Regions from separate parts of the Pelorhabdus sp. sgz311002 genome, predicted to be linked through region 3. Evidence: riboswitches for the same ligand, from Rfam matches in the RefSeq annotation. Region 3 holds a riboswitch; each other region holds the start of a gene.
What was found. Region 3 has a riboswitch for cyclic di-GMP ahead of AC0NJP_RS06270 (response regulator). Riboswitches for the same ligand answer to the same signal wherever they lie in the genome.

Region 1: linked by a shared signal. The riboswitch ahead of AC0NJP_RS15195 (putative bifunctional diguanylate cyclase/phosphodiesterase) and the one ahead of AC0NJP_RS06270 (response regulator) in region 3 are both predicted to bind cyclic di-GMP.
Region 2: linked by a shared signal. The riboswitch ahead of AC0NJP_RS08945 (methyl-accepting chemotaxis protein) and the one ahead of AC0NJP_RS06270 (response regulator) in region 3 are both predicted to bind cyclic di-GMP.

Annotation. Positions count from the first base shown of each region.
Region 1 is NZ_JBWBCL010000012.1:39,934-45,479, forward strand. It holds gene AC0NJP_RS15180 (dihydroorotate dehydrogenase) at 1-135, shown strand, start outside; gene pyrF (orotidine-5'-phosphate decarboxylase) at 147-869, shown strand; gene pyrE (orotate phosphoribosyltransferase) at 869-1,441, shown strand; cyclic di-GMP riboswitch class I at 1,502-1,587, shown strand; gene AC0NJP_RS15195 (putative bifunctional diguanylate cyclase/phosphodiesterase) at 1,657-3,372, shown strand; tRNA gene AC0NJP_RS15200 (tRNA-Asp) at 3,453-3,529, shown strand; tRNA gene AC0NJP_RS15205 (tRNA-Gly) at 3,534-3,608, shown strand; tRNA gene AC0NJP_RS15210 (tRNA-Trp) at 3,616-3,691, shown strand; gene AC0NJP_RS15215 (3-hydroxyacyl-CoA dehydrogenase family protein) at 3,871-4,821, shown strand; gene AC0NJP_RS15220 (ABC transporter ATP-binding protein) at 4,937-5,546, opposite strand, start outside.
Region 2 is NZ_JBWBCL010000004.1:272,837-278,382, forward strand. It holds gene AC0NJP_RS08935 (methyl-accepting chemotaxis protein) at 34-2,067, shown strand; gene AC0NJP_RS08940 (hypothetical protein) at 2,167-2,823, shown strand; cyclic di-GMP riboswitch class I at 2,927-3,016, shown strand; gene AC0NJP_RS08945 (methyl-accepting chemotaxis protein) at 3,214-4,902, shown strand; gene AC0NJP_RS08950 (isochorismate synthase) at 5,035-5,546, shown strand, end outside.
Region 3 is NZ_JBWBCL010000003.1:83,600-89,145, reverse strand. It holds gene AC0NJP_RS06280 (hypothetical protein) at 1-254, shown strand, start outside; gene AC0NJP_RS06275 (GGDEF domain-containing protein) at 251-1,102, shown strand; gene AC0NJP_RS06270 (response regulator) at 1,104-1,847, opposite strand; cyclic di-GMP riboswitch class I at 1,930-2,031, opposite strand; gene AC0NJP_RS06265 (3D domain-containing protein) at 2,173-2,745, shown strand; gene AC0NJP_RS06260 (aldo/keto reductase) at 2,869-4,029, shown strand; gene AC0NJP_RS06255 (nickel-dependent lactate racemase family protein) at 4,112-5,377, opposite strand.

The DNA.
Region 1 (5,546 bases), on a different contig from region 3:
GCCGTTGCCGTAGGAACAGCGAATTTTATGAATCCTTCTGCTATGGTTGATGTGGCGGCAGGGCTTGACGATTATTTGGCGAAACGGGGCATTTCCCATATTAGCGAGATTGTTGGTAAGGTGAAATTTGGATAAGGAGAACAGGTATGAGTGCGAAAAGTAATTCACGCTGTATCGTTGCTTTAGATGTAAATACGCTTGAGGAAGCAAAACAGATTGTTGACGAACTAGGCGATTCTGTCAGCTTTTATAAAGTAGGCATGCAGTTTTACTATAGTCAAGGCAATGAGGTATTGCGTTATCTGCAATCCAAAAACAAATCGATTTTTTTAGATTTGAAGCTTCATGATATTCCTAATACTGTGGCAAAAAGTGCGGCAGCGCTTTCGAAGTTAGGCGTTTCGCTAATGACACTTCATTCTCTTGGCGGCTTTGCTATGATGCAGGCCGCCGCTCAAGCTGTGAAGGAAAGTGCTGCGGCGGAAAATCGTGAGGTCCCCAAACTTTTAGCTGTTACTATATTAACAAGTATGGACGAGGTAGCTTTGAAGCAAGTGGGCTGCCCGCTTGCGATTGGTGAAGAAGTTTTAACGTTAGCTAAGCTAGCTAAATCGGCGGGGATGGACGGCGTTGTCGCTTCGCCTCATGAAGCCGCGATGATTCGAAAAGCCTGCGGCGACGACTTCTTGATCGTCACGCCGGGAATTCGACCAGCCGGAGCAGCATTGCAAGATCAAAGTCGCGCCAGTACGCCAGCAGCGGCTCTTACGGCAGGGGCAACGCATTTAGTTATTGGGCGGCCTATTACGCAGGCGGCCGACAAGAACTTGGCCGTAGAAAAAATACTAGCAGAAATGGAGACGGTATGATGACTGAAGCAGAAGTAAAAGAGTTATTTATACAAACTGGGGCGATTTTAGAAGGCCATTTTCTATTGACCTCTGGCCGTCATAGTATGATGTATGTTGAGAAATTTCAGGTACTGCAGCAGCCGAAACATACCGAAACGTTATGCAAAGCTTTAGCTGAAAAATTTCGTGATGCTAAGATTGACGTAGTTATCGGACCGATGACTGGCGGTATTCTTTTGGCTCATGAAGTGGCTAAAGAGCTTGGTACAAGAGCGCTCTTTACGGAAAGGGAAAACGGCAAAATGGCACTGCGGCGCGGTTTTTACGTCGATCCCGGTGAACGCGTTCTCGTCGTGGAAGATATCGTTACAACAGGTGGCTCGGTGCAGGAAGTGATTGACACAATTAAACCAACAGGCGGAATTATTGCTGGGGTGGGGATTCTTGTGGATCGCAGCGGTGGTAAAGCTTCCTTTGAAGCGCCGACTGAGGCGTTGTTGCATCTTGATGTGGCGTCTTTTGCACCAGAAGAATGTCCCGCTTGCAAAGCCGGAACTCCTATTACCAAACGGGGCAGTCGGAAAATTTAAGTAAACTATTTAAGAAGTCCTGAATTGACAGTTATTAGCATGTTATGATATAAATAAAGATAATGAATATGGCAAACTTATCGAAAGATAAGGACGCAAAGCTATGGGTCTAAAGACAGGATGTCTATGATTGCCAGGTTGCTCCCTGTATAGATAGACCAGGTGTCAGGCCTGGTCTTTTATTTTTTTGAGAGCGCGAGGTAGGAGGATTTTTTGTGAAGAAAAATGATTCTGAGTCGGTAGGAAAGGCGCAAGAAAAGATTTTGTTTGCCGAAATAGAAGCGCAGATTCAAAAATATCAGGTTCTCGCAGAAAAGACAGGAGATATTATTTTATTTATAGCTTTAGAAGGGCAAATTCTAGCAGGTAATGATGCTGCGCTTCGTGTCTATGGCTACTCAGCGGAAGAACTCACAGCTTTAACGATTTTTGATGTGCGGGAAGACGGTACGGAAGCAGCTCTAATTTTAGAACAGATGAAATTAGCCGGAGCCGCCGGCGTTTGTTTTGAAGCAAAGCATAAGCGGAAAAATGGTACGGTTTTTTACGTGCAGGTTCAATCGCAACGAAGCATTGTAGCTGGGGTGCCTGTTTTATTGAGTATTATCCGTGATATTAGTCATCGCAAGCAGATGGAAGAAAGACTATGGCATTTGGCCCACTATGATTATCTTACAGATATTCCAAACCGCTACTATTTAGAAGAACATTTGAAAAAGACAGGCACAAATGGTTGTGTGGCGCAAAAAAGCGCGTTACTGCTACTTGATTTTGATAATTTTAATCTTGTCAATAATTCGTATGGCCATAAGGCGGGTGACCGTTTATTGCAACAGGCTGTAAAATTATTGAAGCGCAACCTGCGTAAAGGTGATTTTTTAGCCCGTTTAGGCGGCGATGAGTTTTTAATTTTTCTGTATGAGACTACCTTGGAAAAGGCGAACTGCATGGCTACAAGGCTCTTAAAAACATTAGAAAAAGAAAACTTTTATGTCGATGCCAGCAAAATTCCTCTTCGCGTTACGGCAAGTATTGGTATTGTCTATATTGATGAAGCGGTTGAAGTAAAACGTATTTTTTCTTATGTAGATGCCGCGGTTCATCAGGCTAAGGAAGCCGGAAAAAACCGGGTTATGCTTATCAGTGATATTGATGACCGTCGTCGTATTTTTGAAATGAATCGCAAAGTGGCTTTAATTTATCAGGCATTACGACGTGATCAGTTTAAACTAGTGTTTCAGCCTATTTATCAGTCAGGCAAGGGCATTATTCATTATGAGGCGCTGATCCGGCTAATAGATGGTGACCATATTATTTCACCAGTTGACTTTATTCCTGTGGCGGAAAAGAGTGGTCTCATAGCCTCTATTGATCGCTGGGTGATATCGAAAACACTTTCGGTACTTGAAAATCAGCCGCAGTTAAGAATTTTTGTGAACTTATCAGGTTTTACCCTGAGTGATGAAGGGCTCTTAAGCTGGATTGAACGCTCTATACTAGAAAGCGGCATAGAGCCAAATCGACTTGGTTTTGAGATTACAGAAAGTGCGACAATCAAGGATTTATCAATAGTAGAAAAATGGATTAATGGTTTAAAGAAGCTCGGCTGTCATTTTGCTCTAGATGATTTTGGTGTCGGTTTCTCTTCTTTTTCTCACTTAGGAAAGCTGCCAGTTGACTATTTGAAAATTGATGGATCCTTTGTAAGAAACCTAGAGAATAATCCCAAGCAACAGGCTCTTGTACAAGCGATGAATGCGGTAGCCCATACGTTGGGAAAGAAAACGATTGCTGAGTTTGTCGAAAATGATGCCATTTGGCATATTTTAAAGAAATTAGAAGTTGATTGTGGGCAAGGTTATTATTTAGGGAGACCTGCATCTTTAGAGGAAGTTCTTGTCTCCAAGCAGTTTTGTCAAAGCTGCTGCTAAGGTAAATGCGAGAAGAAAAAGTACTAGTAAAAAGTTCTTGCCAAAGTATATATAATATGTTATTATATAAAAGCTGGTTCGGCCCGGTAGTTTAGTTGGTTAGAATGCCGCCCTGTCACGGCGGAGGTCGTGGGTTCAAGTCCCATCCGGGTCGCCATATTGCGGAAGTAGCTCAGTGGTAGAGCATCGCCTTGCCAAGGCGAGGGTCGCGAGTTCGAATCTCGTTTTCCGCTCCAATTTCATAGGGGTATAGCTCAATTGGTAGAGTAGTGGTCTCCAAAACCATTGGTTGAGGGTTCAAGTCCTTCTGCCCCTGCCAGAAACTCAAAAGAGATGCATTTTATGCATCTCTTTTTTATACGAAAATTTAAAAATAAGGAATATATTTAGTCGTAATAATTTTTACAGTGCAAGAATCGGTTAAAAATGTTATAATTATTCTATAATTTGTAAAATTACAAAACGCTTTTGCAACTGAGTTGATGAGGGGGAGACAGAATGGATGTAAAAGACATTAAAGTCATTGGGAACCTAGGTACTGGAACCATGGGTTTTGGTACAGCTTTGGCCTTTGCCATGGCCGGCTATGAAGTAAAAATGTATGGTCGGTCTGAAAGCAGTATTGAGCGCGGCGTTAACAGTATCAAAGGCGCCTTAAAAACTTATGTCGCTAATGGCTTGGTAAAAGAGGATGATGTAGCATCTATTTTAGCGCGTGTAGAAGGTGTAACAACACTGGAAGCCGTTGCTGAAAAGGCTGATTTCATTATTGAATCTGTTGCCGAAGAACTGGCTATTAAACAGGAAATTTGGGGTAAGCTTGATAAACTTTGCGCGCCTCATACCATTTTTGCCACAAATACGTCTGGCTTGAGTCCTACTGCGATTGCTGAACCATTGCAGCGCAAAGATAAATTCGTCGTAGCTCATTTCTGGAATCCGCCTCATCTAGTTCCACTTGTCGAAGTTGTTCCAGGTAAAGGAACTTCTGAGGAAACCGTACAAATCACTTGGAAGCTCATGGAACTCATTCAGAAAAAACCTGTTGCCTTAAAACGGGAAGCTCTTGGTTTTATCGGTAACAGACTACAGCTGGCTTTGCTGCGAGAAGCTTTGTATATTGTAGAATCGGGCATTGCTACGCCAGAAGCGGTTGATACAACCATGAAATATAGTCTTGGCCGTCGTTTAGCTACAACAGGTCCTTTGGAAAGCGCTGATTTAGGCGGACTTGACATTTTTAATAATATTTCCAGCTATTTGTTAGCTGATTTATGCAATGAGACAACAGGCTCAAAATTATTGCAGGAAGCTGTGGCTGCAGGAAAACTAGGCGCCAAAACTGGTACAGGTCTTTATGACTGGACGCCTGAGTCGTTAGAAAAAATTAAAAGCTTTAGAGAAACTATTTTAATCGATTGGCTGAAACGCGATCAGATCAAAGACTAATGATGTGATAAACAGAAGATGGTTAGCGTAGAATAATACAAAGAGCTATAAGCGAAATGAGATATTTTCGCTCTAGCTCTTTTTTGTTTGGCCTCTTAGTATTTTGGGTTTACTATTATGTTCCCTTGGGATGTGGTAGAGTATGTCGGTTTACTTTAACGACTTCTTCCTTTAGGAGGAGCCAAATTTTTTTAAAGAGTTCCTGATAGTGAGTCGAGGTGCGAAGATCTGAAATTTCCCGTGGTCTAGGCAGATCAACAGGAATGATCGTTTTAATGGTGCCGGGATGAGCCGACATGAGAACGACTCGATCCCCTAATACCAGGGCTTCGTCAATACTGTGGGTAATGAAAACAGTCGTTTTTTGATATTGATTCCAGATTTTTAAAAGTTCTTGTTGTAAAATCAGGCGGTTTTGTTCGTCAAGGGCGCCGAAGGGTTCATCCATCAATAGAATCTCTGGATCATTGGCAAAAGCTCTTGCCACACTTACGCGCTGTTTCATTCCGCCGGAAAGCTGATGTGGATAGACTGAGGAAAAATCTTGTAGTCCTATCATAGAAATGTAGCGGTCGGCGATTTCATAGCGGTCTTTTTTCTTCATGCCGCGCAGACGCAGACCATATGAAACATTTTCAATCACAGTCATCCAGGGAAAAATAGATTGTTCTTGAAACACCATAGAGGTAAGTGGTTGGTGAAGATTTTGGTGTAAGATTTTTATT
Region 2 (5,546 bases), on a different contig from region 3:
ATCATAAATTCCCAAAGAAAGTAGGTCCTGCTTGTGCAGATAAGAAGTGTTCGCGCTAAATTTCTTCTTACTTTAGTACCTTTATTTATGATATCCTTTGCAATTTTGGCTGGCGCAAGCTATTATTTAGCAAATCAGCACTTAACGAAGAATGTCAAAGATACGGCAGTCGCAATTGGTGAAAAGTTTTCTACGCAGATTTCTGGTGATATGCATGAACGAATGGTTCGTCTTGACGATTTAGCATCAGATCCGGAAATGCAAGCTGGTACGCGTGAACAAAAGGTAGCGATTTTGGCCGCGGCGAAAGCGCGACTTGGTTCCAATTTTGATAGCATCTTTTTTATTAATCTTGACGGAAGCGCGGTAGCTTTTGATGGTAAGGATTATAATTATAGTGACCGCGAATACTTTACAAAGGTTAAGGCTACACAAATGCCTTATAGTTCCAAACCGCTCATTTCCAGATCCACAGGAAAATTGGCGCTTGCGCTGATAACACCAGTGAAACGCAATGGACAGATGATTGGTATGATTGGCGGTACAATTTCATTAGAAAAATTGTCACTGCTATTAAAAGACCTACAGTTTAAAGATACTGGCTATGGCTATTTAGCAGATAGTTCTGGCGTGGTCATTGGTCATTATAAGGTACCGGAAACGATTAACAAGTTGAACTTACTAGAGAAGAAGATTCCCCAGGAACTAAATTTTCCTGTAAAAGAAATTGATGATCATCTGACGCAGTTGTTTAAAACAGCGGTTGACTCAGGAAAAACCGTTGAGGGATCTTACCTTAGTGTGTTTGGCGATTCCAGTGTAGCTGTGTTTACGCCAATTACTTTAGACGGCGGCAATAAATGGATTATGATTGTAACTGCGCCAGAAGCGGAAGTAACGCGAGAAGCTCGTTCGCTACTTTGGTCAACCGTGATTTTATCTTGTGTATTTTTACTTATCGCAGTAATTGCTATTTTATTTATTGTAAAACGCTTTACTAAGCCATTGCAGTTTATTTTGCAAGAGGCATTACAATTAGCGGAAGGGGATCTCAGAGAACGAGCAGCTGTAGTGCAATCGCAAGATGAAATCGGCCGTTTGGCTCAAGGTTTCTGTGAAATGCGGACAAAATTACGTCAACTTATGCAGCATGTGAAGGGGCAATCTGAAAAGGTAGCCGGTGCTAGTGAGCAACTGACGGAAAGCGCCCATCAATCTGCTTCGGCAGCGAACCAGGTAGCAGAAGCTGTGACTACCATTGCAGCAGGTACGGATAAACAGGCTGATGCGGCTGCGACTATGGCTGAAACAACTCGATCTATTGCCGAGAGTACCGGAAATATTGTTACTTCCACTCGCTCCTTCGCCCAAATGGCCCATGAAACATCGGTGCAAGCTGAGCAAGGACGAGAAAGCCTGAATGAGGCTGTGGCAAAAATGGAAGATATTCGACTGGGTTCTGAGGCGGTGCAGACAGCGATTGGTGAGTTGGCAAAAGGATCTAATGAAATCAATGAAATTGTCAATTTGATTTCAGCGATCTCCGGACAAACGAATCTACTCGCTTTAAATGCGGCGATTGAAGCGGCTCGCGCTGGTGAGCAAGGACGCGGTTTTGCCGTCGTCGCCGAGGAAGTACGCAAACTAGCAGAAGAATCTAATCAGGCGGCTGGCAAAATCAGTGAACTGATTCGTCAAAATGATATGAATATGCAGCAAGCTATCCTCAAAACTGAGGTCAGTGTAGAAAGTATTCAAGGCGGAATTGAATCAGTCAACGGTGCTGATTTGACCTTTAGAAAAATTGTTGAGGCCGTTGTATATTTGTCGCAGGAAATTCAAAAGACAGCTCATGCCTTAGAAGAAACGGCAACCAAAAATGATTTGCTCGTAACGGCTTCCAAACGGATTGAAGACATCAGTAAGGAAAATTCCGGGGAAACCCAGACGATTTCGGCTGCTACAGAAGAGCAGTCTGCTTCGATGGAAGAAGTAGCGGCGGCCAGCCGGAGTCTGTCTGATTTGGCGAAAGCCTTAGAACAGGAAATTCAACGGTTTAAATTGTAAAGCAAATTTTAATAAATGATTAGAGCAAAGAAGCTCTCGGAGAAATCCGGGAGCTTTTTGTTCTTTTTTAAACAGACTGAGTAAAGGAGGCGTCTAAACATGGGAACGCTAACAGATATTGAATCGTTTTTGCAGGATACAGTCATTATGGTCGCAGATATTCTTAGCCTTGAAGCTGTTGTCGTAGATTGCAACTTGAAAGTGATTGTTGGAACAGGAATTTATCGTGAGGAAAGAGGAATGTATGTAGGGGAGGGGACTTTATCAGCTTACTGCATGAAGCTGCGAGAGACTCTCTTAGTAGTCAATCCTAGACTGCATGATTTGTGCCATTCGTGTGCGCGGCGGGGACGTTGTCCCGATGCTGCTGAAATTTGTATTCCCATTGAAGTAGAAAACCGAGTTTATGGTACGCTTATTTTACTTGCTGTCAACCAGGAGCAGCGGAGTCTACTTTTAGGGCAAGAAGTTAAATTAATACGCTTTGGCCAGTGGCTTGCCGAGATATTTAGTCAGAAGCTGATTGCTTTACAATTTGGGTCTAATCGGGAACCGGATAGAGAAAAGGCAAAACCGATCGTGTCTTTTGCTGAACTAGAACATCAAGCGCTGTTAGCAGCTTTGGCGCGTTTTGGCGTTTCTACAGCGGGAAAACTTGCTATATGTCAAGCACTAGGCATTAGCATTGCAACCTTCTATCGTAAAGTCAAAGAGTATGGGATTAATATTCGCGATAAACAATATGAGAGGAAATGAATTTTTTAGAATTATCTTGACATTTTTTTTCTTTCAGTACAGAATAGAATTCGACAGTTTTGTTTGTTTTTATAATGCCTTATGGCGTTAATTATTGTAAAATAGAAATATATAGCAAACTTGTCGAAAGACAAGGACGCAAAGCTATTGGGTCTAAGGAAAGTATATATTCTAAGACAGCCAGGTTGCTTGATTTTTGCGGGAATTCGCCGGGGCGCCGAAAAGCACTGCGTCGAATTTTTTGCTATGTTTGCAATACTTAACAAATGAGGTAGTTGATGAACGGTAAAGATAGCAGCGAAAAAGCTGCACGCCGCAGGAAGGGAGGTTAGTTGTTAGTTTTGATTTGAGGGTCTAGCGGGACTTATCAAGCACAAAGGCGGGACGATTATGCGTGTAACAATTGGTAAACAAATTATCTTGGTATGTGTTCTTATTGTGTTGGCTTTTACGGGTCTAAATATTTATACCTATTTCCAAATTCAAAAGGTGCAGGAAGATTATGAAGGCTTATTAAAACGCAGTGTTCCTTTAGTCGTTGATATTAAAGAATTAAGTCGCGAACTGAGTACTCAGTCGGCTCAAGTCAGAGGCTTTATTTTGTCAGCGGATCCACAGTATGTTGATCGTTATGAAGCATCAAAGAAGAAAACAGCAACTGTTTTGTCGGACTTAGAGGGAAAGTTGATTACGCCTGAAGGCAAACAGAAAGTGGCCGAATTGAAAGCCTCTTTAGCTGATTACGATAAAATTGCCGAGCAAGGACTTACCCTTCGAAAGACCCAAGGCCAGGCGGAAGCGGTGAAAGCGGTTGCGGCTTCTGGCGCCAAGATTATTGCCGCCGATAAGAATATGGAAGACACTGTTAAGTTTTTAGAAGATCGTATGGAGCTGAGAAGACAGGAAACTCAAGCCGATGTAACAAAGATTCAGTCTCTCTTATTTATTCTTGACGGAATTATTCTTGTGATCGGCGCCTTACTAGCTTGGTATTTGGCTAGACGAATCTCTCGGCCGCTCAATGATGTGTCGCAGGCAGCAGAGCGTATTGCTGCCGGGGATTTGGGCGTACATAATATTTCTTATCAAGCCAATGATGAAATCGCTGATATGATCCGCTCTTTTTCGCATATGCGCGAAAATCTGCGGAAGTTAGTTGGAAGTGTAGCTAAGTCAGCGCAACAAGTGGCTGCTGCTAGTGAAGAGCTGACAGCGAGCTCGAATCAGTCAGCTCAGGCCGCGACACAAGTGGCCGAAACTGTTACCTGTGTGGCTGGTGGCGCTACCAATCAATCGACAGAAATTGATAAAGCAGCCAGTGTAGTGGAAGCTATGTCGCAGGAGATTCATCAGATTACATCACATGCCCAGGAAGTGACCAAAAAATCCGAAGAAACAGCACAAGCTGCTAGCGTGGGCGGCGAAGCCGTAACACAAGCTACGCAACAAATGAATTTGATTCAAGATTCTGTGGTATCATCAGCAAAAGTAGTACGCCGTCTTGGTGAACGTTCTCAGCAGATTGGTGAATTTGTTACGATGATCAGCGGGATTGCCAGTCAGACGAATTTACTGGCGCTCAATGCGGCTATTGAGGCGGCGCGGGCTGGTGAGCAAGGACGCGGCTTTGCCGTTGTGGCGGAAGAAGTTCGTAAGCTGGCTGAACAGTCCCATGAAGCAGCAGAGAAAATTACGGGAATTATTCATGATATTCAATCCGAAACAGCTGAAGCCGTTAACGTTATGGATCGGGAAACTGATGAAGTATCTAGAGGGGCTCAAGTTATTGCTACAACAGGTGAGCGTTTTCAGTTTATTGAACGCATGGTTCTTGACTTGACGGGACAAATTGGTTCGATTAATTCGGCTGCGCAAAATCTGATGACTGCCAGTGATGACGTTGTCAATTCTGTAGAAGCCATCAGAGGCGTTGCATCGTCGACGGCTTGTGATACTCAGTCAATTTCAGCAGCGACGCAAGAACAGTCGGCTTCGATGGAAGAGATTGCTTCAGCCAGCCAAACTTTGGCGCAAATGGCTATGGAATTGCAAGATGTTGTTGCTAAATTCCATCTTTAATATAATAGTTTAGAAAGATTATAAGAGAGACTTGTCGATTTGACAGGTCTCTTTTTGCATCCATTGAATATTTTGAGGGGCAAGTGTACAATAAATACAGAAATGGATTTGACCTTTAAAGGTGGACAGAATATGAGTGGATGTTCTCAGTGGGAAGATTGTTTCAGCGAGTTAGTACAAGCAGGCTTATTACGCAGCAAAGCGACAGGAAGACCTGTTTTAGTGAGCCATAGCGAAGAATCGCCTTGGAACCTTTTGGATTTTTTTGCAAAAACCGCGGCAATACGATCCCAGGGATTTTACTGGATAAGCGCCAGTCGAGAAGAAATGTTTGTTGGTGTGGATGCGGCTTATACGATAGAAGTGAAGGCGGAGGAAAAAAATCCCCTCACAGCAGCAGAAGCAAGGTGGCAGTCCCTTCGTGGGGATGTACTGCTGTCGCCAAGAACGCAAGAATTAGGTCTCAGTCCTTTATGGATTGGCGGCAGTCGCTTTGACCCGTTACGGCCCAGAGAGTTGAAGTGGGGCAAGTTTCCCGCTGCTCGGTTTCAAGTCCCGAGTTGGCTGCTGCAGGAAAAAGGCGGCAGGCGGTATCTAACAACGACTCTGCTTGTTTCTCCCGAAGATCAGGTCGATCTGTTAGT
Region 3 (5,546 bases):
AACGGGCGCCGATCGGCCCGGAAGCGGCACGGCGAATGGGGGATATTTTATCACCTGGTCAATATATAGTAAAAAAAATTGAACACCCATCAATTGAAGCAATGGTTGTTCGTAAGTCTTTGCTTGCTATGGTGCCGGAAGATCAGTTAATTTCTCTTATGATTGATGAAGTAGATGAAATGATTCATGAATCAATGATTGTAAGAGTTCAGATTAATGTGACCGTAATAGTAAAGAAGTTGATTGAATTATGATGCGCCAGTTATCGCATATTATGACAGTTAAATTTCCCTATGTAGATGCGTTAGCTGGATTAAGTCAGGTACAGGAATTTATGCTTTCGACTCAACTAGAAAGTCTCCCAGTCATTGAGAACGGTAAAATACTTGGTGTGATTGATTATTGGGATGTGTTGAAAACACATCCTAATCGGATTGCCGCTGATGCTATGTCTGACTATTTTAAAGAAGTTGTGCCTGACACATTCGTATGGGAAGCGAAAGAGGCTATAGATAGCCACGGTATTAAGCTTTTCATTGTGAAACAGCAGGACCAGGTAGTGGGAATCGTTAGTCCGAGCCAAGTTGCGTTAGAAATAGGCAGGCAATTTGATGTGTTAACAGAGCTTTACAAAAAAGATTATATTTATTATCAAGCTGTTAAAGTCTTAAAAGAAAGACAATTGCTTTCTTTGATTTTTCTTGATGTAAATAATTTTGGTAAGATAGACAAACAGTATGGCCATATTGCCGGGGATCAGATTTTACGGGAGATCGGTCAGCTTTTAAAGGCTAAAATGTCAAAAGAAACCCATGTGTCGCGGTTTGGCGGTGATGAGTTTCTTATATTGACCCCCTACAAACTAGAGAAGACTCGTAATTTTACTGAAATATTATTGCGTGAAGTAAAAGAACATCGCTTTTACAAAGAGATTCCTGTTAGTTTTTCAGCGGGAATTGTAAAGGGAATATGTCATGGATTCATGAAAAATAGTGTTCCCGCGCTAGAACGGCTGGTTAATTGTGCTAGCCTAGCGTCAACTCAGGCGAAAAAAGAGTCTATAGACTTAGTCGTCGCCAATCAAGTCGAATTAGGTTATTAATTTAGCAGATTTTTAAAATTTCGGCAATCATATCAGGATCGCTTTCTTCGGTAGGAAAGGTGATATAGTGAATTGCGGGATCATTTGCTGTCGGGAGAATTTCCGATAGCTTTTTTCTTGCTTTATTAATGACAACATTTGTCCCATCTTGCTTGGTAAAAGGTAAAATAAGCAAAAGATTTTGCGGTGTTGCCAGGAGAACGGAATCATAAACGCGCAGGGTGTTTTTGAGTTGTTCCATAATAAAGCTTCCATTGGCAATATTTTCATTAAACCCGAGTGATACAAAAGAAACTTCAGTATGATCTCGCTTCGCTCGGTAAATGCTATTAAGAATTTCTTGTTGACTGCTTGCTTGCATTGGCGCGGCAACAAGCGAACCCATTACATTTTCGATACGATCAAGCAAATCTTCATCAGAGAAGGGTTTTCGAATGTAATGGGAAGCGCCGAGACAGAGTGATTTCTGAATGACAAGACGATTGGCGATCCCTGAAACCATAATAACGGGGATTTGCTGCTGCAAATTTAGACGATGCATTTCTTCCAGTGCCGCAATTCCATCCATTCCTTTTAAGTTAATATCTAAAAGTAACAAGTTGATATCGCGGAACCGCCAGCGCTGCGCAAAGAAATCTTCGGCATTATCTAGCTCATATACTTCCACTCCATATTCTTCAAGAATCCTTTTTACTTGCAGGCGAATGAACCTTGAGTCATCAATGACTAATATTTTTTTTCCCATGGCAAGCCTCCAACTCCTCTCATAAATAATTCATTAAATCATAAAAAAACCAGGCTGATCAGATAAATACATGACGATTTATCGATGCAACCTGGCAATCATTGATAGACTTTAGCAAGCAGTACTATCTTTAGATCCAATGGTTTTGCGTCCTTGATTTTCATCAAGTTTGCCCCAAAATTGATTTTTATTTAGTTTATGAAAATGTTCTCTGTGTGGAGAAAAAAATCCTTTTTTGTAATAAAAATCGCGTGAATTTCTTGTGAAATATTGTAAGTTTATAAGAAGGACTTGATGAAAATAATAAGACAAAGGAGGGATTTTTATGACCGACAAAGTGCATCATAAAGTGAAACGGCATTATAAAAAAATTGCCGCTGCACTTGGCGGAGCTTTTGTTCTCGCTGCTTCGGCGATGCACGGTTTAGGCGCTATTGCTCAGCAGCAGCCCACAACACCACAAGTAGATCCACCAATTAATACAGCGGAAGTGCAAACTGCGAATCCCCTTAGTACGCAAGAACTTGTGCAAAATATTGCAACGCAGGATACCTTGGGAAAAGAAGCGATACATGTAACGGCAACTGCGTATGCACCAGGACCGCATGATAATGATCAGTGGGGGAGTAAAACGAGGCTAGGCACAGAAATAAGGCCAGGTGTTATTGCAGTAGATCCTCGGATTATTCCGCTCGGTTCCCGCGTGATGATTCAATATCCTGACGGAAGTAAAGAGTATGCTGTAGCAGAAGATACGGGCGGTGCGATTAAAGGGAATCGTATAGATGTTGCTAAATGGACGGTGCGGGAGGCAAATCATTTTGGAATCAAGGCTGTTAAAGTGTATGTATTAAGTAAACCAGATCAGGTTACAACTGAAACAGGAGAACAAGTATGAAGGGCAGCTGTAAGAGGCTGCTCTTTTTTTACACAAAAGTGTTGAGTGCTATTGACTTATAGTACACTCTAAAGTATACAATAAAATTGGAATTTTCTATTACGAATAAGGGGTGAGTCGATTATGCTTTACAGACAATATGGCAAAACAAAGGAACAAGTATCAATCTTGGGGTTTGGTTGTATGCGGCTACCTGTTATTGATGGCGATGCGACAAAAATTGATGAAAAGCAGGCGATTCCGATGATTCGCCAAGCCATTGACGCTGGCGTGAATTATATTGATACAGCCTATCCTTATCACGGAACAGGGATGCAAAGCGGCGGGGCTAGTGAACCCTTTGTGGCTAAGGTGTTAAAAGACGGCTATCGGGAAAAAGTAAAGCTTGCGACAAAATTGCCAAGCTGGCTCATTAAGACAAGAGCCGATATGGATCGTTACTTAGACGAGCAACTTCAGCGGTTAGAAACCGATTATATTGATTTTTATCTTGTACATAGCCTTGGATCTCATACCTGGTCTGCATTGACGAAAATCGGTATTGCTGATTTTCTCGACCAGGCTAAAAAAGATGGTAAGATTAAACATGTCGGTTTTTCCTTTCATGATCGAATCGGGTTATTCAAAGAAATTGTGGATTATTATGACTGGGAGTTTTGCCAGATTCAATATAACTACCTTGATGAAGACTATCAAGCTGGAACGGAAGGCTTGCATTATGCAGCGTCGAAAGGTCTTGGCATTGCCATTATGGAACCATTACGTGGCGGAAAGCTAGCGAATCTGCCTAATCAAGCCCTAGATCTACTGCAAGAAAGCGGCGCCCAGCGCACCCCGGCGCAATGGGCCTTACGCTGGGTCTGGAACCATCCTGAAGTTTCTGTTGTTTTAAGTGGTATGTCAACGATGGAACAAGTGACTGAGAACTTAGAAACGGCAAACGAAGGTCTACCCAATTCTCTTACAACAACGGAACTGGCAGCTCTTAATAAAGTAAACGCACTGTTTAAAGAGCGGATGAAAGTGAACTGTACAGCTTGTGCTTACTGTATGCCCTGTCCTAGCGGCGTGAATATACCAGGGTGTTTTAGCCTCTATAATGATTACTCTGTATTTGGCGAAGGGGAAGCTTCTAAGGCTCGTTATCAGTTCCTTTATGGTTTCCGTATTGGGGAAGCGGCGCAGGCGAATCGTTGTGTCGAATGCGGTAAATGTGAAGATCACTGTCCGCAGGGGATTGCCATTCGTAAAGAATTAAAGGCTGTAGAAGCTGTGTTAAGATAACCCAGTAAAATAACAAGAAGCCAGATTGCAATGTTCATATTGCAGTCTGGCTTCTTTGTTTATGAAAAGAGTAAAAGGCTTATCAATTGTCAACAAGTGGAACTGTCATACTGCCTAAGGGCATCAAGGTAATACTTGGAGTCGGCCCTAGCTTTTTATAAGCTAGTTGGAGGGCTTCTTCTATGGTAGCTGCTGGGGTAAAGAGCAATAGTTCGGCTAATTCTGGCGTCATAGAAGAAACAAGAATAAATTGTGCTTTTTTCATTAGGCGGGTTACGGCATAAGCTTTATGAGCCCCAATTTGAAAATCTTTTCTTATGGCAGCTTCTACCTCTTCTGGACTGCGATAAAGCTCCATGGTTTTTTCATAAGTAGGCGATCCGGAACCCTCACGGCACTCGCCGAGGATAATGATAACGCCGCCGTCACGGACGGCGCACCAAGCGTTATCCATGGTTTTTTGTAATTGATAGACATTAATATCTTTCGGATAACCGCCGCAGGAAGCAATGACAAGGTCGGCTTCTTTTTCAACCTTGGCGCCGTTAACTTCGTTGACAAATTCACAGGCTTTATTGTGAGCTTCAATGTAATCGCCAGCAAATATTTTTAGAAATTCCTTTTTTTCATTGAGCACGACATTGATTAAGAAGGTAGGGCGACACATTTCCGCGCCTTCAACTTGATCGTGATAAATGGGATTTCCTTCTAGCTTGCCAATTACGGCATTGGGATCAAGCATCATGCTGTGATTTTTTCGAACTGTTTCATAGTAGGAAACACCAGGAAGCATGGCTTTGCGGCCACCGCCAAACCCAGAAAAGAAATGATGAACCACACTGCCTGTACAGACGATATGGTCAGCTTCTACGACTTTCTTATTGAAGTATACGGGCGTGCCGTAAGACGTATCGCCAAAGTACGTAAACTGATCTTTGTCTTTGCAGTCGCTATTGTACATTTTAACTCGTTTAGCCACAGCAGGGCCGACTTCTTGAGCCATTTCCGCTTCGGTCATGAGACGATGGGTACCGAGAGCAAAAACAATCCACATATCTTTATCAGGAATTCCTACTTTATTTAGCTCATCTAATAATAACGGCATAAAAATGTGGCTGTTTGCCACACGGGTCGTATCATTTACAATAAATACAACAGTTTCGCCTGACTTTATAAGTTCCGTAAGTGGTTTTGATCCGATTGGATTTCGAATCGCTGTCAAAATGGCAGCTTCCGGATCGGCTAAAACCGGAAAATCTTTAAGCTGTAATTCAGCAATCACTTTTTCTGCATCAATGGAAAAAGCAACCTTTTCTTTACCATATTTATATGTATATTCTTTTTGCATAAGCGCCTCCTACGATTTTACTAAGCTTATTATATTTATAGTAGATTATATTTTTGTAAAATTCCAATAGCAATAATTCATGAACTCATACATAAGGAGTATATGTTATAATGATGCATAGCTGCTATGAAACAATAATAATTGATAGCTTTTCTGAAGCAACGATTTA